2 regions of the Caballeronia sp. LZ033 genome follow, and region 1 is predicted to be linked to the other one. Evidence: riboswitches for the same ligand, from Rfam matches in the RefSeq annotation. Region 1 holds a riboswitch; the other holds the start of a gene.
What was found. Region 1 has a riboswitch for cobalamin ahead of QCE62_RS03390 (TonB-dependent receptor domain-containing protein). Riboswitches for the same ligand answer to the same signal wherever they lie in the genome.

Region 1 (11,654 bases):
CTACAAGTTCACGCAGATGAAGAGCAAGCCGGACACCACGCCGCGCGCGCTCAAGAAGGTCGTGTTCAGCGTCTTCAGCGCCGACGAGAAGGCCGCCAAGGCCGCGTTGAAGCAGGGCGTGGCCATCGCCAACGGCATGGATCTAACGCGCGATCTCGGCAACCTGCCGCCCAACGTCTGCACGCCCACGTATCTCGGCCAGACCGCGAAGAAACTCGGCCGCGACTGGAAGCTCAAGGTCGAGGTGCTCGGCCAGAAGCAGATCGAGGCGCTCGGCATGGGGTCGTTTCTCTCGGTGGCAAAGGGTTCGGTCGAGCCGCCGCAGTTCATCGTCATGCATTACCAAGGCGCGGGCGACACCGCCAAGGCAAAGGGCAAGAACGCGCCCATCGTGCTGGTCGGCAAGGGTATCACGTTCGATTCGGGCGGCATCTCGATCAAGCCCGGCGAAGCCATGGACGAAATGAAATATGACATGTGCGGCGCGGGTTCGGTGTTCGGCACCATGCGCGCCGTGGCCGAGATGGGCCTCAAGCTCAATGTGATCGGCGTGGTGCCGACCTGCGAGAACATGCCCGCGGGCAATGCGCTCAAGCCGGGCGACATCGTCACCGCGATGAACGGCACGACCATCGAAGTGCTCAACACCGACGCCGAAGGCCGCCTGATCCTGTGCGACGCGCTCACCTATGCGGAACGCTTCAAGCCGTCCGCCGTGATCGATATCGCGACGTTGACGGGCGCGTGCATCATCGCGCTTGGCCATCACAACACGGGCCTGTTCGCGAAGGACGACGCGCTCGCCGGCGAACTGCTCGACGCGTCGCGCGAGGCGGTCGATCCGGCCTGGCGCCTGCCGCTCGACGACGAGTACCAGGATCAGCTGAAGTCCAACTTCGCGGATCTGGCGAACATCGGCGGACGTCCGGCGGGCAGCGTGACGGCGGCATGCTTCCTGTCGCGTTTCGCGTCGAACTATCCGTGGGCGCATCTCGATATCGCCGGGACCGCGTGGAAGAGCGGCGCCGCGAAGGGCGCGACGGGCCGGCCGGTGCCGTTGCTCGCGCAGTTCCTGATCGACCGCGCCGGCGCGTGATGCGGGCATGACGCACGTATGACGCGCATCGACTTCCATACGAACGTGGGCGATCCGCTCGCGTACGCCTGCCGCCTCGCGCGCAAGGCGTACCTGAGCGGCAAGCCGCTCGTGGTGCTCGCCGAGCCCGCGCGGCTCGCCGCCTTCGACGAGCAATTGTGGACCTTCCAGCCGCTCGAATTCGTGCCGCACTGCATGGCGAAGAGTCCGCTCGCGCAGGACACGCCGGTCGTGCTGACCTCGAATCTTGACGAAGCGCCGCATCATCAGGTGCTGGTGAATCTCGGCGCGCCGATGTCGGCGCAGTTCGCGCGCTTCGAGCGGCTGGTGGAGATCGTCGGCAGCGAGGGCGGGGAACTCGCGGCGGGGCGAGAGCGTTATCGCATCTATCGCGATCGGGGCTATGCCATCGAAACGCACAATCAAGGCAATCAGGGCGGTTGAGCGAACAGAGTGGCCGCGCTGGGCTGGTTAAGCTCTGCCCGGTACACCACGCCTTGCATACAGACGCGGCCGCGCCCGCCGCGCCCGCCGCGCTCAAGAGGAGACCCCTTTCCATGACGGACAAGCCGCAATCCTTCGATCCCTCCATTCCCGTCCTCACCGACGTCGTCGTGCCCGGCAAGCCGGAGTACGCGCGCGCGCCGTCGGCCAATCTCGCCATCGAATACGACGCGGAGCAGATCGCCGGACAATTGCGCGGGCGCTTCACGAACTTCCTGACGGGCGATGCCCGCGCGCTGATCGAGGAGCGCTGCCGCGAAGTGCTGCGCGAGCACTCGGTCCAGCTCGTCTCCGCCATCACGCGCGAAGTGGCGACGGCGCTCGAGAGCCACATGAGCGAATGGGTGCGCGAGGCGGTGGAAATCGAGTTGCGCCGTCAGCACGGCGAGTGAAGGGCGCACGCGCCGGTCAGCGCAGCGAGAGGATCCAGTCGGCGAGCGCCGCCGCCTGATCCGGTGAAATCTGCGTGTTGGCGGGCATCGGCACCGGGCCCCACACGCCCACGCCGCCTTCCATGATGCGGCGCGCGAGCATGCCGCGCGCGCCTTCGACTTGCGCATACTTGTGCGCCACGCTGTCGAACGACGGCCCCATGAAGCTGCGCGAGACCGAATGGCAGCTCATGCAGTTGTGGCTTTGCGCGAACGCGAGCATCGAGGCGCTGTCGTTCTGCGCGCAGGCCACGCCGCACACGCTCCACCACACCAGTCCCGCAACGACGCCCCTGAGCTGTGCTTTCATGTGGTCTCCCCCGATGCACGCGCACGCTTCACGTTGTCGCGCATTATAGGAGACATGGCGTGCGGCACGCGGAATGCACAAGGGGCGCCGCTGCGCCCCTTGTGCATGATCCATCCGGGCGTTTCGACGCGCGTATCAGCCCGTCACTGCGCCCTTGTTGGCCGGCTGCGCCAGCGCCGCGAACTTCGCCAGCACACCGCGCGTGTACTTCGGCGCCGGCTGCTTCCAGGCGGCGCGGCGGCGCGCGAGTTCGGCATCGTCCACGTTCAGCTGCAGCAGCAGCTGGTGCGCGTCGATGGTGATCGAATCGCCTTCCTGCACCAGCGCGATGGTCCCGCCGGCATACGCTTCCGGCGCCACGTGCCCGACCACCATGCCCCACGTGCCGCCGGAGAAACGGCCGTCGGTGATGAAGCCCACTGACTCGCCCAGTCCCTTGCCGATGATCGCCGAGGTCGGCGCGAGCATCTCCGGCATGCCCGGCCCGCCCACCGGCCCGAGATAGCGCAGCACGAGGATGTCGCCGGCCGTGATCCGGTCGGCGAGGATCGCGTCCATGGCGCTCTGCTCGTCGTCGAACACGCGCGCGGGACCGGTGATGACCGGATTCTTGAGGCCCGTGATCTTCGCGACCGCGCCGTCTTCCGCGAGATTGCCGCGCAGGATCGCCAGGTGGCCTTGCTTGTAGAGCGCCTGCGCGATCGGGAAGATGACCTTCTGGTCGGCGCGCGGCTTGGCCGGCACGTCTTTCAGCTCTTCGGCGATCGTGCGGCCCGTGATCGTCATGCACTCGCCGTGCAGGAGACCGGCATCGAGCAGGATCTTCAACACTTGCGGAATGCCGCCGGCCTTGTGGAGATCGGTCGCGACATACTGGCCCGACGGCTTCAGATCGCAGATCACCGGCACTTTCTTGCGCATGCGCTCGAAGTCGTCGATGCTCCATTCCACCTCCGCCGCGTGCGCAATCGCCAGATAGTGCAGCACGGCATTGGTGGAGCCGCCCGTCGCCATGATGAGCGCGACGGCGTTCTCGATCGACTGCTTCGTGATGATGTCGCGCGGCTTCAGATCCTTCTTCACGGCCTCGACCAGCACGCGCGCCGATTCAGCGGCGGAGTCGACCTTTTCCTGATCGGGATTTGCCATCGTCGATGAATACATCAGCGACATGCCGAGGGCCTCGAACGACGAGCTCATCGTGTTGGCCGTGTACATGCCGCCGCACGAGCCCGTGGACGGGCACGCGTTTTTCTCGACGCCCTTGAAGTCTTCCTCGCTCATGCGGCCCGCGGTGAATTCGCCGACCGCCTCGAACGACGACACGATGGTCAGGTCGCGGCCCTTCCAGTTGCCCGGGCGGATGGTGCCGCCGTACACGTAGATGGACGGCACGTTCATGCGCGCCATGCCGATCATGCCGCCCGGCATGTTCTTGTCGCACCCGCCGATCACCACGACGCCGTCCATCCACTGTCCCTGCACGGCGGTCTCGACGCAGTCGGCGATCACCTCGCGCGACACCAGCGAGTACTTCATGCCTTCGGTGCCCATCGACATGCCGTCCGAAATGGTCGGCGTGCCGAAAATCTGCGGATTGGCGTCGGCCTTGCGGATCGCCTCGATGGCCGCGTCGGCCAGCGGTTGCAGGCCGGCATTGCACGGTGTGATGGTGGAATGCCCGTTGGCGACGCCGATCATCGGCTTGTCGAAGTCGGCTTCCTGATAGCCGAGGGCGTAATACATCGAACGGTTGGGCGAGCGCGCGACGCCCTGGGTGATGTTCTTCGAGCGGCGATTGAAGGCCATGGTGTGCTCCTGAGGGGGACTTTTTGGTCTAGTCCGGCAAGCATGCGACTCGCGCGATGTATCTGTCCAATATATTATTCACGGCTGATAAGGTCGCAAAACATATCAATGGACCCGCGCACCCCGTCTTTCGACTTGCGCCTCTTGCGCTACTTCGTCACGGTCGCCGAGGAGATGCACTTCGGCCGCGCCGCCGCGCGCCTGGCCATGACCCAGCCGCCGCTCTCGCAGGCGATCCGCGGGCTGGAGGAGGCGCTTGGCGTCGCCTTGTTCGTGCGGACGAAACGGAGCGTGGAACTGACGCCGGTCGGGAAGGATCTGCTGCCCGAGGTGCGGCGCCTGCTCGCGTCGGCGGATGCGCTGCGGCCGCTGGCGCAGTCGCTGGCGCGCGGCGAGGCGGGCGTGCTGTCGCTCGCGTTCGTCTCCACGGCCGACTACGGCTTGCTGCCCGCGCTGCTGCACGCGTTCGGCGCGCGCCATCCGGGCGTCCGGCTGCAACTCACCGAAGCCACCAGCGACGTGCAGATCGAGGAACTGGTCGCCGGCCGCATCGACGCCGGACTCGTCATTCCGCCGCTGCCGGCGCGCCATGCGGGCGCGCTGTCGTATCTGCCGGTGGCGCGCGAGCCGCTGGTCGTCGCGATGCCCGCCGCGACCGCGCGCGAACTCGGGCAGGGCGAGCTGGAGTGGGCGGACACGCGCGTCGAGCTGGGCGCGCTGGCCGCCGCGCCGCTCATCGTGTTTCCGCGGCGGCTTGCGCCCGGCCTGTACGACAGCATCATGGGCTGCTACGGCGCTGCCGGCCTGACGCCGCGCATCGGCCAGGAGGCCATTCAGATGCAGACCATCGTGAGCCTGGTCTCGGCGGGCATGGGGGTCGCGCTCGTGCCGCGTTCGCTGCGGCATCTGCGGCGCACGGGCGTCGTGTACCGGCCGTTGCGCGCGCCGGAGGACCCGGCGATGCTCGTCGAAACCGGGCTCGTGTGGCGCGCGGCGGAAGTGAGCCCGGTGCTGGCCGGCTTCATCGACATCGTCCGTTCGCGGGCGCAGGGCGCCGGTTCTGTATGATGCGGCCTTGAGGTTCGCTCGAGGCCCCCTCGAAGTCCGTCAGCTCTTTGACATCAGCATGCTCATACATCCCAATTTCGATCCCGTCGCCATCCATCTCGGACCGCTCGCCGTACGCTGGTATGGCCTCATGTATCTCGTGGCCTTCGTGTCGGCCATTGTCATCGGGCGGCTGCGTCTGCGCCTGCCCTATGTGTCGCGCCAGGGCTGGACCGCGAAAGACATCGACGACATGCTGTTCTACGGCGTGCTCGGAACGATTCTCGGCGGCCGCATCGGTTATGTGATTTTCTACAAGGCGAGTTACTACGCCGCGCATCCGCTCGACATCTTCAAGGTGTGGGAAGGTGGCATGTCGTTCCACGGCGGCTTCCTCGGCGTGACGCTCGCCATGGTGCTGTTCGCGTGGCAGCGCAAGCGCACCTGGCTGCAAGTGACCGATTTCGTCGCGCCGATGGTGCCGCTCGGACTCGCGGCGGGGCGTCTCGGCAACTTCATCAACGGTGAACTGTGGGGCCGCGTGACGGACCCGAACGCGCCGTGGGCGATGCTGTTCCAGAATTCGACCAACGACGACGCCGTGTGGCTCTCGAAGAATCCGCAACTGGACGCGCAATACCATCTCACCGAGATTTTCCAGCGCTATCACATGCTGCCGCGTCATCCGTCGCAACTGTACGAGATCGCGCTGGAAGGGCTGGTGCTGTTCATCCTGATCTGGACGTTCTCGCGCAAGCAGCGGCCTGTCGGCGCCGTGTCCGCGCTGTTTCTGATCGGCTATGGACTGGCGCGCTTCACGGTGGAATTCGCGCGCGAGCCGGACGACTATCTCGGCTTGCTCGCATTCAATCTCTCGATGGGCCAGTGGCTCTCGCTGCCGATGATCATCGCCGGCGTGCTGATGATGGTGTGGGCGTACAAGCGCAATCTGCGCCTTCCGCCCGAATCCGCGCAGGCCTGACTGAGATGCGGGGCGCGAGCGCCCCGCGTACCGCTTACCGCCCCATCTGCACGGAGCCGTTCACATCGACGGTCACGGTCGTCGTGCCGGCTTCCATCGCGATGGGCGCGGCCATCTTGGCATCGGCGCTCATCGCGCGTGACTGCATCATCATGACCGGGCGTGGCTGAACGCCGCTGTGTCCGATGTTCACTTCCCTGATCGAGAAGTTGCTGTAGCCGAACGACTGCGCGGCGGTTTGCGCCTGCTTGCGGAACGAGTCGATGGCCTGCGTCACGAGTTTCTGCTCGGCCGCGCGCTGTGCTTCCGGCGACAGCGAGAAGGCCACGCTGCCCACTTGCATCGACGCACTCATCCGGCCGGCGAGCTTCGAGGCCGCCGCGAAGTCATGCGATTCGAGCACGACTTCCGTGCGGCCGCGCCAGGCGGAAATCTTGCCGTCGCGATCGGTGGACGGATACACGGTGAACGAACCGCTCCTGGCCGTCACGCCGTCGACGCCCCGCGCCTCGCGCAAGGCCGACTCGGCGCGCTGATTGAGCGTGTTGGTGAGGGAGGAGGGATCGGCGGCTTCCTGTTCGTAGAACAGCGTGATGGTCACGACATCCTGCGCCACCTGCGCGCTCGATTGCGCCGACAGTGACAGCACGCCCGCGGGCTGCTGATTGATCACCGTCTGCGCGGCGGCGGATTGAGAGAAGGTGAACGCGGCGCCGGACATCGCGAACAGGGCGAGGGCGGCGGCAGTTTTCTTGTAGGTCATCGAAGGCTCCAGACGCAAAGGCAATCACGTATTGCGTCGCATGATGTGCGACGGCCTTTAGGCGGCACCCGTGCGTCGTAAGTTCCTTGTTAGACGAGACGCTCGGTAATGAAGCGCCATTGCGCATCGGTGACGGGCGTGATCGAAAGACGATTGCCGCGTGCGAGTACCTGCATGTCCGCGAGTTCAGCATGCTCGCGCAACGTGGCGAGCGGAATCAGCGGCGTCTTCTTGACGAACTTCACGTCGACCAGCATCCAGCGCGGCGTTTCCTGCGTGGACTTCGGATCGTAGTAGTGGCTGTTGGAATCGAACTGCGTGGGGTCCGGATAGGCAGTAGAGCAGACCTTCGCGATACCCGCGATGCCCGGCTCCGGACAGCTCGAATGATAGAACAGCACGCCGTCGCCGACTTGCATCTGGTCGCGCATGAAGTTGCGCGCCTGATAGTTGCGCACGCCCGTCCACGGCAGGGTTTTCTTCGGCGCGTGCGCCAGGTGATCGATGCTCGCTTCGTCCGGTTCGGACTTCATCAGCCAGTAGCGCATGGTTGTTCGTTATGCGTGATCGACGATGGAATGAGGAATGCAGAAGCACTGCTGCAAATGAAAACGGCATCGGGAAAACCGATGCCGTTTGAGATGAGGTCCCCGCCATAGCCGCTAGGCCGGCATCCTGAACCTGGGTTCAAGATTGGTCGCGGTAAGCAACACTTCGGGTACATCGGACTAGCGACGCGCGCGCCCATGTTGCAAGGTTCCGCAACCGTGCCAATGTAGCATTGGTTCAAGGAATATATGACCTTGGCGTACCAGGCAGGGAAACGTCACTCTACACCAATCGTTTGCCTTCTGCAGCCCCGGTGCGGTTTCTTTTTTCGATCGACGTGGCGCGCTGATTGTGCCTTTGCCAAGCCTTCACAAACACGGCTTGATCAACCGCATCGACGCGCTTTATTGCACTTCGTATTGTGCAATGACGGCGCCGAGCTGCTCGTTCATCGAGTGCATCGTGCGACGGATTTCCTCGGCGGGGAAGGCTTCGCCGTGACGCACGCTGTCCTGCAGCTTGAGCAATTCCGACGCCAGCGACAACGCCGCCATCACCGCGATGCGATCCGTGCCGCGCACGTTGCTCGCGTTGCGCACCTTGTTCATCTCGGCATCGACGCGTGCGACGGCTTCGCGCAACGCACCTTCCGTCTCAGGCGAGCAGGCAAGGCGATAGGGCTGCCCGAGAATGGAGACTTCGATTTGCGTGGTCGTCATGCCTTCTCTCCTTGATGATGCTCGCCGTGCAATTCCGCTTCGGACGCATGGGCATGTTCATGCGCTTCCGGCGAATCGGCTTCGAGGAGATCGAGTTGATTGTCGGCTTCGCCGTGCTGCGCGGACTTTGCGCGCGGCAGCTTTTCGAGGATCGCGTTGAGGCGGACCTGCGCGTCGTCGATCTTGGCGGAGAGGGAATCGCGTTCGGACTGCAGCGTGTCGCGTTCTTCGCGGACTTGCGCGAGGTCGGCCTGGAGATTGGCGTACTCGGTGCGCAGTTGCTCGAGTTGTTCTTGCAGCGCGGCACGCGCCTGATTGTGGCGCTCGCTGATCTGGATCAGCCGGCCGATGTTTCCTGACAGTGATTCGAGTTCGTTGAGCATGTGCTGCGTCCTCTAAAGACCTCGCATTTTAGCGCGGTTCAACGGAGCTACCGATAATTGTCTCGTTTCGAGACGTAACAGCACGCGATCTTGCGCGCAAACCCCGGGTTCTCGCGCATCTCGCAATGCATTCGTGTGCAGAAAACACGAGCGTTGATTTGTTCGTGCATGCAGTCAGGCTGATTCTCGCTCGCTGAGTTCGTTTGTTCTTTGCATCTTCACGCGCCGCCTGCTGTCCTTCGCGCCAGGGTTCGCCGTTTCTTGACGGTCCCCACCCGCGCTCCTACACTTGCCGCACTTCTGGTGCTCGCATGCGCGGCTCTCGCGCATGCAGTCAAACGGGAAACAGGGAGCGAAGTCCTCGAAGCAGCCGAACAAGTGAACGGCGGCCGGACAGGACGGAGCCAACCTGTGCTGCCCCCGCAACGGTAAGCGACCGCAACGCAAGTTGCAAGTCGTCTCATACGCGTTTTTGCAGTGCGGGCGCATGGATCCATCCATACGCCGGGCCGCTCGTCGGCCTCTGCAAGAAACGTGTCGACGCCACTGCGCATGATGCGCGGGAAGGCGGGACGATGCGTCGCCAGCCCGGATACCGGCCAGAGTGCCACGCGCCTGCCGCCGGTCATCGCACGATCACTGCATGATCCCAAACGGCATGGCGCGTTCGTCGCGCATCGAACCTCGCGGGGAGCGGGGCCGCGCTCATCCTCCACGGGAACACTCGTCATGCAATCGCCATGGGCCTCCGTCCGGGACGGCCTCTCCAGTCGCGGCCTCGCCGCTGCCACTTTTCTCCTGCCGCTCGCCGGCGTCGCGCAAGCCGCGACGACCACCGCCACGGATGACGCTTCGCAAACGCTTGCGCCTGTCGTTATTACTGCCACGCGTGCAGCGCAGCCGCTCGCCGATTCCATTCCGCAGACCTCGTTGTTCGATGCACAGGACATTGCAGACAGCAACGCCGACGACGCACTCGGCCTCATCGCGCTCGCGCCCGGCATGCAGGTCACGCGCAACGGCGGACCGGGCGCGAACTCGGGACTCTTCATTCGCGGTGCATCGTCGTCGCAGTCGCTCGTGCTGATCGACGGCGTCCGGGTCGAATCGGCATCGCTCGGCGCGGCGCAACTGTCGCAAGTGATGCTCGACCAGATCGGCCGCGTCGAGGTGGTGAATGGCAATGTCTCGGCGCTGTATGGTTCCAGCGCGATCGGCGGGGTCGTGCAGATCTTCACGAAGGAGGGCGAGCCGCATCCGCCGCGCTTCAGCTTCGAAACCGAGCTCGGCAGCTATCACACGCAGCGCCAGTCCGCCGGCGTGAACGGCGCGCTGGACCAGGACGGGCGCACCACCTTCAGCCTGAACGTGTCGCGCGAAAAGACCGACGGCTTTTCGTCGATCGATCCGAACCTCGCGCCCGGCGCGAATCCCAACGCGAACGGCTATTTGAACGAGAGCGTCGCTGCGACCTTGCGCCACAGGTTCAACGAGCAATGGGATGCGGGCGTGCGCTTCCTGCAGTCGAACGGCATCAACAGCTTCGACGATGCCTACGGCCAGCCGACCGATCTCAACGAATCGCACAACCGCGTGCGTTCGGCGTCGGTGTTCGCCAACGGCAAACTCACCGGCAACTGGACCACGCACTTCACGATCGCGCAGGGCCAGGACCGCGCGAACATCGAGCAGAACGGCGTCTATACGAGCCGCTTCAATTCCGAGAACCGCCAGTACACGTGGCAGAACGACATCCGCATCAGCGACGCGCACACGTTCCTCTTCGGCTACGAGCACCTCGACCAGACGCTCGATTCCGATCAGTTCAGCGCCCCCGACCGCCACGTGAACTCGGTGTTCGCGGGCTATGTCGGCCATCTGGGCGCGAGCGAATTCCAGGCGAACCTGCGTCACGACCAGTATTCCGATTTCGGCGGCGCGAACAGCTACTATCTCGGCTACGCGTACAACATCGACGCGCACTGGAAGGCGAGCGCGAGCTATGCGGCCTCGTTCCGCGCGCCGAGCTTCGACGATCTCTACTATCCGTTCAGCGGCAATCCGTCGATTCAACCGGAGCGCAGCCATTCGGTCGAAGCGGCGTTGCAGTATGCGTCGAGCGGACTCGGGGTATTGCGCGTCACGCTGTTCCAGACGCGCTACTCGAACCTGATCGACTACGTGTCCGACGGCGGCTTCTACTACACCGCGCAGAATGTCGGGCGGGCGAAGGTGCAGGGCATCGAGGGATCGTGGGCGGGGCATGTCGGCAGAACGGATGTGCGCGCGGGCGTCACGTTCCAGAATCCCGTCGATGAAACGAATCACCAGGACCTGACGCGACGCGCGCGGCATTTCGCGACGCTGAGCGCGCATCGCACGATCGGGCGCTGGCGCGTAGGCGGCGAGTGGCTCGTGAGCGGCCAGCGCAGCGATTACGATTCGACGCTGGCGGGCTACGGCATCGTGAACCTGTCGGCGCGCTATGACATCTCGAAGTCGTGGACCGTCACGGCGCGCGTCGACAATCTCTTCGACAAGGACTATGAGCTTGCGTATGCCTACAACACGCCGCGACGCGGCGTTTATCTCACGCTGGGCTGGCATCCGTCGTGAGCCGCGCGCCTGAGCGGTTGCGCGGCATGAACGGCGCGCGCGCCGCCGCGATCTGGGTCTGTCTCGCCGCCGCGGCGTGCGCGGTGCTGATCGCCTCGCTCGCGCTGGGCAGCGTCGCGCTGCCGCCGTCGCGCGCGTTCGCGGCGCTGGTTCATGCGCTGCCTCATGCGCTTTTCAATGCGCGCGCCGCCGTGCCCGATATCGCCGACGACATCGTGCTCACGCTGCGCCTGCCGCGCGCCCTCGCGGGCTTTGCGTCGGGCGCGCTGCTCGCGCTGGCCGGGGCGCTGTTGCAGGTGCTGCTGCGCAACCCGCTGGCGGAACCCTACGTGCTCGGCGTCTCGGGCGGCGCGGCCAGCTTCGCGCTGGCGGCAATGCTGGTCTCGCTGCCGTGGTGGGGCGTCGATCTCGCCGCCTGCGCCGGCGCGTTCGCATCGATCGTCCT
Region 2 (11,654 bases), on a different contig from region 1:
GCATTGCGGCGGAAGTGCTGCCGCGCGGGATCAAGTTCGAATGGACCGATCTCACGTATCAGCAGATCCTCGCGGGCAACGCAGCGCTGTGGGTGTTCCCGATCAGCGTGCTGCTGGTGTTCCTGGTGCTGGCCGCGCTGTATGAAAGCCTGACGCTGCCGCTCGCGGTGATCCTGATCGTGCCGATGAGCATTCTGTCCGCGCTGCTCGGCGTATGGCTCACGGATGGCGACAACAACATCTTCACGCAGATCGGCTTGATGGTGCTGGTGGGGCTGTCGGCGAAGAACGCGATCCTGATCGTGGAGTTCGCACGCGAACTGGAGATGCAGGGACGCTCCATCGTGCAGGCCGCGATCGAAGCGAGCCGGCTGCGTCTGCGCCCGATCCTGATGACGTCCATTGCGTTCATCATGGGTGTGGTGCCGCTCGTGCTGTCGTCGGGCGCGGGTTCTGAGATGCGTCACGCAATGGGTGTCGCGGTGTTCTTCGGCATGCTCGGCGTCACGTTGTTCGGTCTGATGCTGACGCCCGTGTTCTACGTGATCCTGCGCAAGCTGTCGCGCACCGAACACGTGACGGACAAGCATGGCTCGCATCCGCAGATGCGCGGTATCGGTGCTTCGCCTGAAGCGCAATGAGGTCGATGATGAACAAGTTGCATATGAAACGATGGTTGGGTGTGCCGGGCCTGATGGCGGCGCTGCTGGTGGTTGCGGGCTGCTCGCTCGCGCCCACTTACGAAAAGCCGGATGTCGGCGCGCCGTCCGCCTACAAGGAAACGCCGCAAAAGACGCTGGACGCATCGGAGGCGGGCACCTGGAAGACCGCGCAGCCCTCGGAAGAGATGCTGCGTGGCGAATGGTGGACGATCTTCGGCGACGCTTCGCTCAACGATCTGGAAAAGCAGGCGCAGGACGCGAACCAGAACCTGAAGGCGGCGGCCGCGCGCGTGAAGGAAGCGCGCGCGATCAACCAGACGGCGCGCGCGGGGCTGTTCCCGACGCTCGACGCGGGCTTCGGCCCGACGCGCGAGAAGTTCTCGCCGGCATCGCAGTTCCTGCCGGCGAATGCCAATGTGCCCGCGCAGACCTTGTGGCGTGCGCAGGCGAGCGCGTCGTATGAAGTGGATCTGTTCGGCCGCGTGTCGAACTCGGTGCAGGCGGCCAACGCGGACACCGCGCAGAGCGAGGCGCTGTTCCGCTCGGTCCAGCTGGCGCTGCAAGCGGACGTCGCGCAGAACTACTTCAACCTGCGCGAGCTGGACGCTGAAACCGACGTCTTCACGCGCACCGTGCAGTTGCGCGAACAGGCGCTGAAGCTGGTGCAACGACGCTTCACCGAAGGCGACATCAGCGAGCTGGACGTTGCTCGCGCGAAGTCGGAGCTGGCGACTGCCCGGTCCGACGCGATGACCGTGCAGCGTCTGCGCGCGGCCTCCGAGCACAGCCTTGCGGTGCTGCTCGGCAAGACGCCCGCGGAGTTCTCGATGGCCGCGAATCCGCTCAAGCCGGTCACGATTCGTGTCCCGCCAGGGCTGCCTTCGGCGCTGCTCGAACGCCGTCCCGACATCGCCGCAGCGGAACGCGCGATGGCCGCAGCCAATGCGCGCATCGGCGTGGCGAAGGCGGCTTTCTTCCCGTCGCTGACGCTGACGGGCTCGGGCGGCTTCGAGTCGGCGACGCTCGGCGATCTCTTCAACTGGTCGAGCCGCACGTTCCTGCTCGGGCCGTTCGCGGGCACGGCGCTGAACCTGCCGATCTTCGATGGCGGCCGCCGCAAGGGCAATCTCGCGAATGCGCGGGCAGTGTATGAAGAGGATGTCGCGAGCTATCGGCAGCAGGTGCTCGTGGCCTTCCGCGAAGTGGAGGACAACCTGTCCGATCTGCGCATTCTCGAAGACCAGACCGCGACGCAGGACGATGCGGTAAAGTACTCGGTACGCGCCGCGCAGCTGTCGCGCACCCAGTACACGGAAGGCGCGGTGAACTATCTCGATGTCATCGACGCCGAACGCACGGTGCTGCAAACGCAGCGGTCATCGGTGCAGTTGCAGGGCTTGCAGGCGGTATCGACGGTGAATCTGATACGCGCACTGGGCGGCGGCTGGGGCGATGCGAAGCCCACGCCGGTGCCTGACGCGAGTCTCGCGCAGAAGTAACGCAGAAGTAACGTGAACATGGCCCTGCCTCGCGCAGGGCCATTTGCATGAGGGCCGACGGCTCATGCGCATTCACGGCTGATTGTTCGCTTCACGGAACATATGTCTTCACCTGCGGAGCGTTTATCCGCGAGGCTCCAGTCCATAAAATACGAACATGGGATAAGGAGCCGAAGATGAAAGACTTGATAGCAAAACAACTGTATCAGCCGGCGGTGGTGCTGCCACTGCTGCTGTTGATGCGCCTGATGGTCACGCTCGACTTCAACCTCGCGCAGGTCATGTTCGTCGTGATGCTCAAGGGTTCGCAACAGGCGTATCAGTTCGCGCTGCGCCATGCATTCACGCGCCGGCGCGATGTCGAAAGAGTGAAGCACGTTCCTTGCAGCAACTGCTGCTGAACCGGTTCGCGCTTCGACAAACACACTCGATCAATAACTTGCTTCAATAAACCTCAGGAACGTACAGCTCATCCGGCACGGGTTGCCGGAGATAGTCAGGATTGAACACGCGGTCGGGTAGCTCGATCGGCGAATGCTCCACATCGTGATACGGCACCTGGTTCAGCAGATGGTGGATGCAGTTCAGACGCGCACGCTTCTTGTCCACTGCATGCACAACCCACCACGGCGCCTCCGGAATGTGCGTGCGCGCCAGCATGACTTCCTTCGCCGCCGTGTACGCTTCCCAGCGGCGACGGCTTTCAAGGTCCATCGGGCTCAGCTTCCACTGCTTGAGCGGATCCTCGATACGCGCCTGGAAGCGCACTTCCTGTTCGTCATCGGTGATCGAGAACCAGTACTTGACGATCTGGATGCCGCTGCGCACCAGCATCTTCTCGAACTCGGGCACCGAGCGGAAGAATTCCTCATACTCCTCATCGGTACAGAAGTTCATCACGCGCTCGACGCCCGCGCGGTTGTACCAGCTGCGGTCGAACAGCACGATCTCGCCGGCTGCCGGCAAGTGCGACACATAGCGCTGGAAGTACCACTGCGTGCGCTCGCGATTGTTCGGCGCGGGCAGGGCGGCGACGCGGCAGACCCGCGGATTGAGACGCTGCGTGATGCGCTTGATCGCGCCGCCCTTGCCGGCCGCATCGCGTCCTTCGAACAGCACGACCAGACGATGACCCGTATGCACGACCCAGTCCTGCAGCTTCACGAGCTCGCCTTGCAGACGGAACAGTTCGCGGAAATAGGTCTTGCGCAGCGCGCGCTCTTCATCCGAGAAGGTCGATTCACCGTCCAGAAAGCGGTCATCGATTTCCATCTCGAACTCTTCGTCGTAACTGTCGATGAGGTCCGCGTGGAAACGGCGCTGCTTGTCCGTCGTGTCGATGCTCATGGTGGGCTCCGTGATTGTGTGCTGGGCTGTCGTGGTGCATTGCGCCAGGCGGCGCGAGACGAAGACGCGAGTCCGCCGAGTATGACCGTCGCCAGTGGCAGGCATGTGACAACGGCGCTCCCGCCTGACTCGTCGAACAGGGAAATCATTGTGACAGGCGCGCGCCGCGCCGGTTAAGTGGCTTTATGACGCGGTCGCGCCGTCGTTGTGCGCGCCGTTAGAATAATTCCGCGCTTCAATGGCATGCCGATGGCATGTCCACTTTCTTCCAGCCAGACGAGAACACGATGACCCCAACGCCACGCGCCCTCCAGAGTTTCGACGACGTGCAGACCGCCCGTCTCGTGCCGTACAACCGTCTCGTGGACACGCTCGCCGCGACCATGCTCGACTACGCGGCGGGGCGCATCGTGAGTCCGGAGCGCATGGTCGTGCCGATCGAAGGCGGCGTGATGCTGTCGATGCCCGCGAGCGCCGCCGATCTCGCGATGCACAAGCTCGTCAACGTGTGCGCGGGCAACGGCGCGCTCGGCCTGCCGACGATTCACGGTCAGGTTACCGCCTACGATGCCGCCACCGGCGTGCCGCAATTCATGCTGGACGGCCCCACGGTGACCGGGCGGCGCACGGCTGCGGTTTCGATGCTGGCGATCCGCGCGCTGCACGGCGCCGCGCCGCGCGAGGTGCTGGTAATCGGCACGGGCAGGCAGTCGGCGTTTCACGTCGAGGCACTGGCGGCCGTGTATCCGGAGGCACGCATTCTCGTGCAGGGTTCGCGGGCTGGGCGTGCGCGCGCGTTCTGCGACGCGCATGCGGCGCCCGGCCGCCACCTCGCGCCGCTCGAGGCGGCGGAGATCCCCGCATCGGTCGATGTAGTGATCGCCGCGACCACCAGCAAGACGCCGGTGTACACGGCGCCTCCGCGCGCCGGACGGCTGGTGATCGGCGTGGGCGCCTTCACCGCCGATGCCGCCGAGATCGCTGCTGAGATCGTGCATGGCAGCGCGCTTTACGTGGACGATCTGGCCGGCGCCCGCCACGAAGCCGGCGATTTCATCCTGGCAGGCGTCGAGTGGGGCGCGGTGCGGGCGCTTGCCGAGGCGCTGGCGGCTCCGGTTTCGGCGGACGCCGCCCCCCGGCCCGTCATGTTCAAGTCGGTTGGCTGCGCGGCCTGGGACCTGGCGGCATGCCGCGTCGCGCGGGTGATTTTGTCGGAGGAAAGCCCGGGCGGGGGCTGATTGAAGCTGCTTGGAACGGTCCTTGCTGTCAGTTGGCTTGATGACGAGGCGCGCAACGGCGTGTCCCTGCAATTCAGCCAGCGAACACACTCATGAAGAGTCGATACGACAGCAAGTGGCACCCCTGGATCCCCGCCCACGAGGACGGCCATGAAAGCGGCGGCGCGGCAAGCGCAAGCCGCCCGCCGCGCCCCACGCCCAATGCCGCACCGCCCGCGGCCTACTTCATCTCGGTACTGGAACTGGCGACCGGCGAAAAGCTCGGCAACGACGAGCGTCTGCGCGCCGTGGCCATGCTCGAATCGCAGTTCGGCGCGGGCCGCCCGCGCACGCTGAAGGAGGCGGTGCGCATCTGCGCCGCGGCCATCGATTCGTCGACACTCCAGCGTATGGCGCGCGGCGCGAAGGCCTGACAGGAAGTTCTGACAAGCGCCTGTCGGCGAAGCGCGTTTTTTCATACGTGTGTAAAACGCGCGTGCTCCGGGCGCGAACGGACGGCTGAATGGACCGGTCGTTCGCCGGACCTCACTTGACCGTCTGGATCACTTCGAAGCCTTCGAACTCCGGATGTCCGAGGTAAAGCTGGCGCGTTTCCCCGCCCGCATTGCGGTGCGCGGCGCGGAACGCGTCGGAACGCGTCCAGTCGTCGAAGGACTCTCGGTTTGCCCAGATTGTGTGGCTCGAATAGAGCACATGGTCGTCCTTCGTGGGTCCCTTCAGCAGATGAAACTCCACGAAGCCCGGCACGTCCTTGAGATGGGTGTCGCGGCTGGTCCAGAGGCGTTCGAAATCGGCTTCGGCGCCGGGCACGATCTTGAAGCGGTTCATGGCGATATACATGTCGATGCAGTTCCTTTGCGGCAAGCGCGGTCAGACAACAAAAAATATTAGTCGCGTCCAAGTTCGACGATGGCTTTGAACCCGCCGAAAAACATCCGTTGCGCATCGAAGGGCGGCTCGCCGGTTTCCATCATGGCCTTGAGGCGCGGGTCTTCCATCACCTTCGCATTGACGCGGTCGCGTTCCTCGCGCGACGCATAGACGATATACGAGAACACCACGGTCTCGCCTTCCTTCATCTGCACGCTCTGCGGGAAGGAGGTGAGCTTGCCGGGCTTCACGTCATCAGCGACAGCTTCCACGAACTGCAGCGCGCCGTGCTCCATCCAGATCTTGCCGGCCGCTTCGGCCATGGCCCGGTAGGCTTCGATCTTGTCGGACGGCACGGGTACGACGAATCCATCCACGTAATGCGCCATGTGTATCTCCTGAGCGGTTTGATAGCGGGCTCGCGCAATCGCTGCGCTGCATGCTTGGAGCGTCCTGCACGCGCTGAAGTTCAGGCCGGCGGGGGCAGGCTCACCGTCCAGTCCTGTGCGCTTCGACTGCGGGTCAGGACGGTGATGGAGCACGGCGCGAAGTTCATCGCATAGACGGAGGTCAGCGGCTTGCGCTGCGCATGCGCGACGGCCACCTTTACGACGATGCCATGCGTCACCACGATGCAGCGCTCGCCGCGCATCTCGCGTTCGATCCGGTCGAGACCTTCGACCACGCGCACAGCCAGCATCCCGATGCTTTCGCCACCGTGCGGACGCGCCCGCGGATCGGTTAGCCATGCGCTGAGTTGCGCGGCTTCGCCATCGGCGAGTTCGCGGATGGAACGTCCGCGCCAACTGCCGTAGTCGATGTCGTCGAAGGCGGCATCGATGTCGACATCAGGCGCGATGCACGCCGCCATCTCGCGCGCCGCGCGGGCTGGGCTGGAGATCACGCGCGCGGTGTCATCGGCGGGCAAGGGCGCGTGCGGGGTGTCATCGGCGGGTTCGTCGCCGACAGGAAAGCGGCCGGTTTTCATCGCGCGCGTGGCGGGGTGGCAGAGGAGAACGAGTTCCAAGGCAATCGGCGGTTCTGAGGTTATCGTTTTACTTTGCGGGCAATCGTCATAGAATGGCAAGCCTGCAGTGCGAGGAAGCCGGTGCAAACCCGGCACGGTCGCGCCACTGTAAGCGGTCCGTCAGCGCCATGAGACGCGCCGCGAGTCAGACCCCGCTGCATGCTCTTCGTCAATCGGGACGCGCCTATCCCTGGAGAAACACCATGAATGCTTCCAACGCGCCGGGCTTTGCCGCACCGGTTTCCTCTTCCTTCGACGCACCCGTGCCGCTGCCGGTGCGCGAAGTCCTGCCCTGGGCCGTGTTCATCGGCCTGATCCTGCTGATCGCGATTTATTTCGTCGGCGCCGAACAAGGCGCGACGTCGATCTTCTCGGGCATGTACATCCACGAATTCGTTCACGACGGCCGGCATCTGCTCGGCTTTCCCTGCCACTGAGGGCGCAGCATGATTCGCACCCTGCTGATACGCGGCATGCTCGCGGGACTGGTCGCGGGCCTCATCGGCTTCGGCTTCGCGCGTGGCTTCGGCGAACCTTCGGTGGCGCAGGCCATCGCCTTCGAAGAGCAGCATGAGCATGCGGAGGCCGCGCCTGCACACGAGCACGAGCACGGTCATGCAGCCGCCAATGCCTCCGCGAACGCGGACCAGAGCCACGATCACGGCGATGAGGAACTCGTCTCACGCGGCACCCAGGCGGGCCTCGGTTTGTTGACGGGCGTCGTCGTGTTCGGCACCGCGCTGGGCGGGATCTTCTCGCTCGTCTTCGCGTTTGCGTATGGCCGGCTCGGCGCGTTGCACGCGCGGGGCACGTCGGCGCTGCTGGCCTTGTTCGGCTTCGTGAGCGTGGCCATCGTGCCGTTCCTCAAGTACCCGCCCAATCCGCCTGCCGTGGGCAATGCCGCGACGATCGGACCGCGCACCGCGCTGTTCTTCACCATGGTGGCGATTTCGATTGCGGCCATGGTGTGGGCCGTACGCTGGCAGCGGCGTCTGACGGCACGGCAAGGCGCATGGAACGCGACGCTCGTCGCCGCGCTCGCTTACGTGGTCGTGATCGTGATTGCGCAGGTCGCGCTGCCGCACGTCGATGAAGTGCCCGAAGGCTTCTCGGCGTCCTTGCTGTGGAACTTCCGCGTGACCGCCATCGGTATTCAAGCGCTGATCTGGACGACGCTCGGGCTTTTGTTCGGTGCGCTGGCCGCGCGTGAACTCGAACGGCCGCCAGTGCGGAGAATGGCTGCGGCCTGAATCGTCAAATCGCCTGTACTGACATGACGAAGCCCGCGTTCCGTGAGGAGCGCGGGCTTTTTTGCTTAACGACGTTGTGCCGCGCGGCGGGCCAGCAGTTCATCGAAGAGCGCGCGCTTCGCGTCATCATCGAGCGAACGGAAGGTCTTGATCTCCTGGCGGCTTCTGAAACAGCCGAGGCACAGGCCGGTATCGGCGTCGAGCTTGCAGACGTTCGTACAGGGCGAGCCGACCGGTTCCTGCGTCATGGCGCGCTCGATGGTGAAGGCCAGGTCCAGCGGTGCTTGAGTGTCTTGCGTCATGAGAGCGAGGCGCCGCGAAACAGCGCGGCAGTTGCGGCCGGGTTCGACGGCCAGTAAGCGTGCATGTAGGTGGCCGTCACCGGTCCATGCCGATAGAGGGCTTCACCCTCGGCGCCCGTGGTCGCGTGTGCGGCCTTGAGCACGGGTTGCAGCGGGGTGTCGAGCGTCGAGTAGTGGAACGTGTGGCCCGTCATCGCGCCGTGCGCGGTGTCGATGCGCTGCATCGCGAGGCGCGACAGCTTGCGCTGCATGAAGGCCGCGCCGGGCAGGATGCCGAGCATTGCGTGCTGCGCGCCGTCGAGGACCGTGAGCGACTCGACGAGATACAGCATGCCGCCGCATTCCGCGACGACCGGCTTCGCTTGTTCGACATGCGCTTCGATCGATGCACGCGTGCGCCGGTTGCCGGCCAGCGTGGCCGCGTGCAGTTCCGGATAGCCGCCGGGAAGGTAGAGCGCATCGGCAGCGGCGGGCACGGGTTCGTCGGCGAGCGGAGAGAAGCGCTCGATGCGCGCGCCCATCGCGGTCAGCAGATCCAGATTCGCCGGATAGATGAACGAGAACGCGGCGTCGTGCGCGACGGCGATCCGCACGCCTTCGAGAAGGCGCGGCGGCTCGGGCAGGGTCGCGTCGTCGAACTGCACGGGCGGCGGCAGGTCGCACAGCGAGGTCTGTGCGATGGCGTCGGCGGCGCGGTCGAGGCGTGCATCGAGGTCCGCGACTTCAGCGGGCTGCGTCAGACCGAGGTGCCGTTCGGGCAGCGCGATATCGTCGGCATTGGACAGATGCCCGCAGTAAAGCAGCCCTGCGGGAATGGTCTCGGACAACATCTGCGCATGGCGCGGCGACGCCACGCGATTGGCGAGCACGCCGTGGAACGGCACATCCTCGCGATAGCGCGCGAGTCCGAATGCGATGGCGCCGAAGGTCTGCGCCATGCCGTGTGCGCCGATCACCGCGAGCACCGGCATCTTGAATGCGGCGGCGAGGTCGGCGCTGCTCGGCGTGCCGTCGAACAGGCCCATCACGCCTTCGATCAGGATCAGATCGGCCTCGCGCGCCGCCTGGGCGAGCAGCGCGCGGCATGCGTCGAGGCCCACCATCGACAGATGCAATGAATACACGGGCGCGCCGCACGCGCGTTCGAGGATCATCGGATCGAGAAAGTCCGGGCCGGTCTTGAAGACGCGCACCTTCAGTCCGCGACGCGCGTGGTGGCGCGCCAGCGCGGCAGTGACCGTGGTCTTGCCCTGATGCGATGCACTCGCGCTGATGAAGAGGGCGGGACAGAGCGGCATCGCGTTCAGAACTCCACGCCGCGTTGCGCCTTCACGCCCTGCTCACGATACGGATGCTTGACGATCCGCATCTCGGTGACGAGATCGGCCAGTTCAACGAGGGCATCCGGTGCATGGCGTCCCGTCACGACGACATGCAGCAACGCGGGACGCGCCTTCAGCACGTCGAGCACTTCGTCGAGCGGCAGGTACTCGTACTTCAGCACGGTGTTCAGTTCGTCGAGCACCACCATCTGGTAGTCACCGCTCTCGATCATCCGGCGCGCCTCGTTCCAGCCGCGCCGCGCGGTGGCGATGTCGGCCTCGCGGTCCTGCGTGTTCCAGGTGTAGCCGTCGCCCATCGTGACGAAATCGCAGTTGGCGATGGCGCCGAGGAAATCGCGCTCCGACGTATGCAGCGCGCCCTTGATGAACTGCACGACGCCGAGTTTCATGCCATGTCCGAGCACGCGTACCGCCATGCCGAACGCAGCGGTGGTCTTGCCCTTGCCGTTGCCGGTGTTCACGATCAGCAGGCCTTTCTCGTGATCCGCAGCGGCCTGCTTTTTCTCGTGGCCTTCCTTGCGCCGCTGGGTCATGCGCAGATGCGCTTCGGTATTTTTCTGCATGGGATGAGTGACGTTCCCGATCGGTCCGCTGCTCGTGGGCTCAGCGCGGAAACCCAAGCCGGACAGAGGCCTGAGGGTTGATGTAGTCGGAATGCGCCGCGAAGTCACACGAACGTTGCAGAACGTCGTGCTTGTCTCGGTGCTTGTTTGAGCCTTATAAGCACCGACTTCGCGGATAACATGGAAGCCATCGCGAAGCGCGGGACGCAGAGCGGCACAGTTTACACCGCGCCGGTCAGGTTGAAGAGGGCTTGCAAGCTTGTCCATGGCGCAGGCAAGACGTTCGGCTTTGAGCGATGGAGTTCAGGGCAGCCTGGGCATGACCGGCGGTTTAACGACTACCGGTGGCGTGGAGCCGCCCCGATTTGCCTCCAGCATGAACCGCTGCACAGCCGCCGCCAGCTCGGAGATGTAGCCTTCGAGCGCCGCTTTCAACCGAGCCGATTCGACCCGATCCGGCGGCGTATGAGCATCGATGCTCACACCGTGGCTGAGGTCGAGCTCTGCAATGATCTGGTAAGTACGTGCCCAGCAGTCATGCGGGCCTGCGGACAAGATCGAATCGATACACACCACCGCCTCCTGTGCGAGCCGAATCGTAGTCTGGATGCGTTGAATCTCCGCAATTGTGTCCTGCGTCTGCGCAGCCCTCGCTGCAAACTCGGGCTGCGGAATTGCGCCTGCTGCCGGCCCGCCCGGCCCGCCCGGCCTGCCCGGCAGGCCGAGTTGCGCATGCCGCCGCATGTCAAAGCTGTATTCCGGCGCTGCTGCGGCTATCCCGTCGAACCCCGCTGACGCCGTGCCCAGGACGCCTGCGACCATCACGTGCGCCTTCATCGACCTCATAAGAACCTCCTTCCAGTAAGCGGGAGAAGCCACGCTACGGGGACGGCATTAGCGCCGAATGAGGCTGGCGCGAGCAAACCCTGCGCTGGCGAGCGAGACATGGCGCCGGTGAAGTGCTCATACCGGGCTAATTCATGGTGGTCATCATTCGTTGCGCAACAACGAAACGGCCTCACGAGGGATCACGAAACATGGCTCATCGCCCTTCGCTTGCTGCATCCGTGAACCATTCAGGGAGAGATCCATGGACAGCCTGCTTGTCATGATCGTCGTCGGTGTGGCTTCGCTCGTGTTCTACGGCGTGCTGCTCGGCTGGATCTGGTCGTTGCGGCCGCCGCGGGAAAGCGATGTCGATCCTTCCATGAAGGATCAGCGGTGACTGTTACTGGAGCAAGACGATGGATGCGTTTTACCTTTATCTGGAACTCGTTGCACTGACCATACTGATCTGGCTTTGTTACGACAAACTGAAGCCCGTGGTCGCCAAGCCGTTGGTGCGCAAGGGAGCCATGGCGGCCGGGGTCGATTCTGTCATCAAGCGCCGCTTCCGAATGCTCCGCGCGCCGCTGCGATCGCGACGGTTACGCCGGAATCGATCGTCTTCGGCACGATGAGCGTGGCCGAGTTGCCCGCCAGCAGCGCACAGGGCTCGCAGACGCCATCCACGTTCAGATGTTTGCGCGCGTGGTGCGAGCGCGCCGAGTGCG

Region 2: it holds a riboswitch for cobalamin, as region 1 does, so the genes downstream of both, QCE62_RS31250 (CbtB-domain containing protein) here and QCE62_RS03390 (TonB-dependent receptor domain-containing protein) in region 1, are expected to answer to the same signal.

The regions. Positions count from the first base shown of each region.
Region 1 is NZ_JARUXQ010000001.1:705,093-716,746, forward strand. It holds gene QCE62_RS03330 (leucyl aminopeptidase) at 1-1,096, shown strand, start outside; gene QCE62_RS03335 (DNA polymerase III subunit chi) at 1,115-1,540, shown strand; gene QCE62_RS03340 (DUF2486 family protein) at 1,654-1,992, shown strand; gene QCE62_RS03345 (c-type cytochrome) at 2,009-2,341, opposite strand; gene ilvD (dihydroxy-acid dehydratase) at 2,477-4,150, opposite strand; gene QCE62_RS03355 (LysR family transcriptional regulator) at 4,259-5,218, shown strand; gene lgt (prolipoprotein diacylglyceryl transferase) at 5,277-6,179, shown strand; gene QCE62_RS03365 (SIMPL domain-containing protein) at 6,214-6,942, opposite strand; gene QCE62_RS03370 (EVE domain-containing protein) at 7,032-7,490, opposite strand; RNA gene ssrS (6S RNA) at 7,586-7,767, opposite strand; gene QCE62_RS03380 (cell division protein ZapA) at 7,896-8,210, opposite strand; gene QCE62_RS03385 (ATPase) at 8,207-8,593, opposite strand; cobalamin riboswitch at 8,878-9,212, shown strand; gene QCE62_RS03390 (TonB-dependent receptor domain-containing protein) at 9,323-11,209, shown strand; gene QCE62_RS03395 (iron ABC transporter permease) at 11,236-11,654, shown strand, end outside.
Region 2 is NZ_JARUXQ010000004.1:873,918-885,571, reverse strand. It holds gene QCE62_RS31295 (efflux RND transporter permease subunit) at 1-641, shown strand, start outside; gene QCE62_RS31290 (efflux transporter outer membrane subunit) at 638-2,161, shown strand; gene QCE62_RS31285 (hypothetical protein) at 2,338-2,562, shown strand; gene ppk2 (polyphosphate kinase 2) at 2,606-3,508, opposite strand; gene lhpI (bifunctional Delta(1)-pyrroline-2-carboxylate/Delta(1)-piperideine-2-carboxylate reductase) at 3,796-4,746, shown strand; gene QCE62_RS31270 (hypothetical protein) at 4,839-5,159, shown strand; gene QCE62_RS31265 (antibiotic biosynthesis monooxygenase) at 5,272-5,586, opposite strand; gene QCE62_RS31260 (DUF1428 domain-containing protein) at 5,634-6,005, opposite strand; gene QCE62_RS31255 (histidine phosphatase family protein) at 6,086-6,643, opposite strand; cobalamin riboswitch at 6,692-6,818, shown strand; gene QCE62_RS31250 (CbtB-domain containing protein) at 6,847-7,080, shown strand; gene QCE62_RS31245 (CbtA family protein) at 7,090-7,893, shown strand; gene QCE62_RS31240 (DUF1289 domain-containing protein) at 7,959-8,195, opposite strand; gene QCE62_RS31235 (cobyrinate a,c-diamide synthase) at 8,192-9,493, opposite strand; gene cobO (cob(I)yrinic acid a,c-diamide adenosyltransferase) at 9,499-10,101, opposite strand; gene QCE62_RS31225 (hypothetical protein) at 10,405-10,947, opposite strand; gene QCE62_RS31220 (hypothetical protein) at 11,192-11,326, shown strand; gene QCE62_RS31215 (cobalamin biosynthesis protein) at 11,482-11,654, opposite strand, start outside.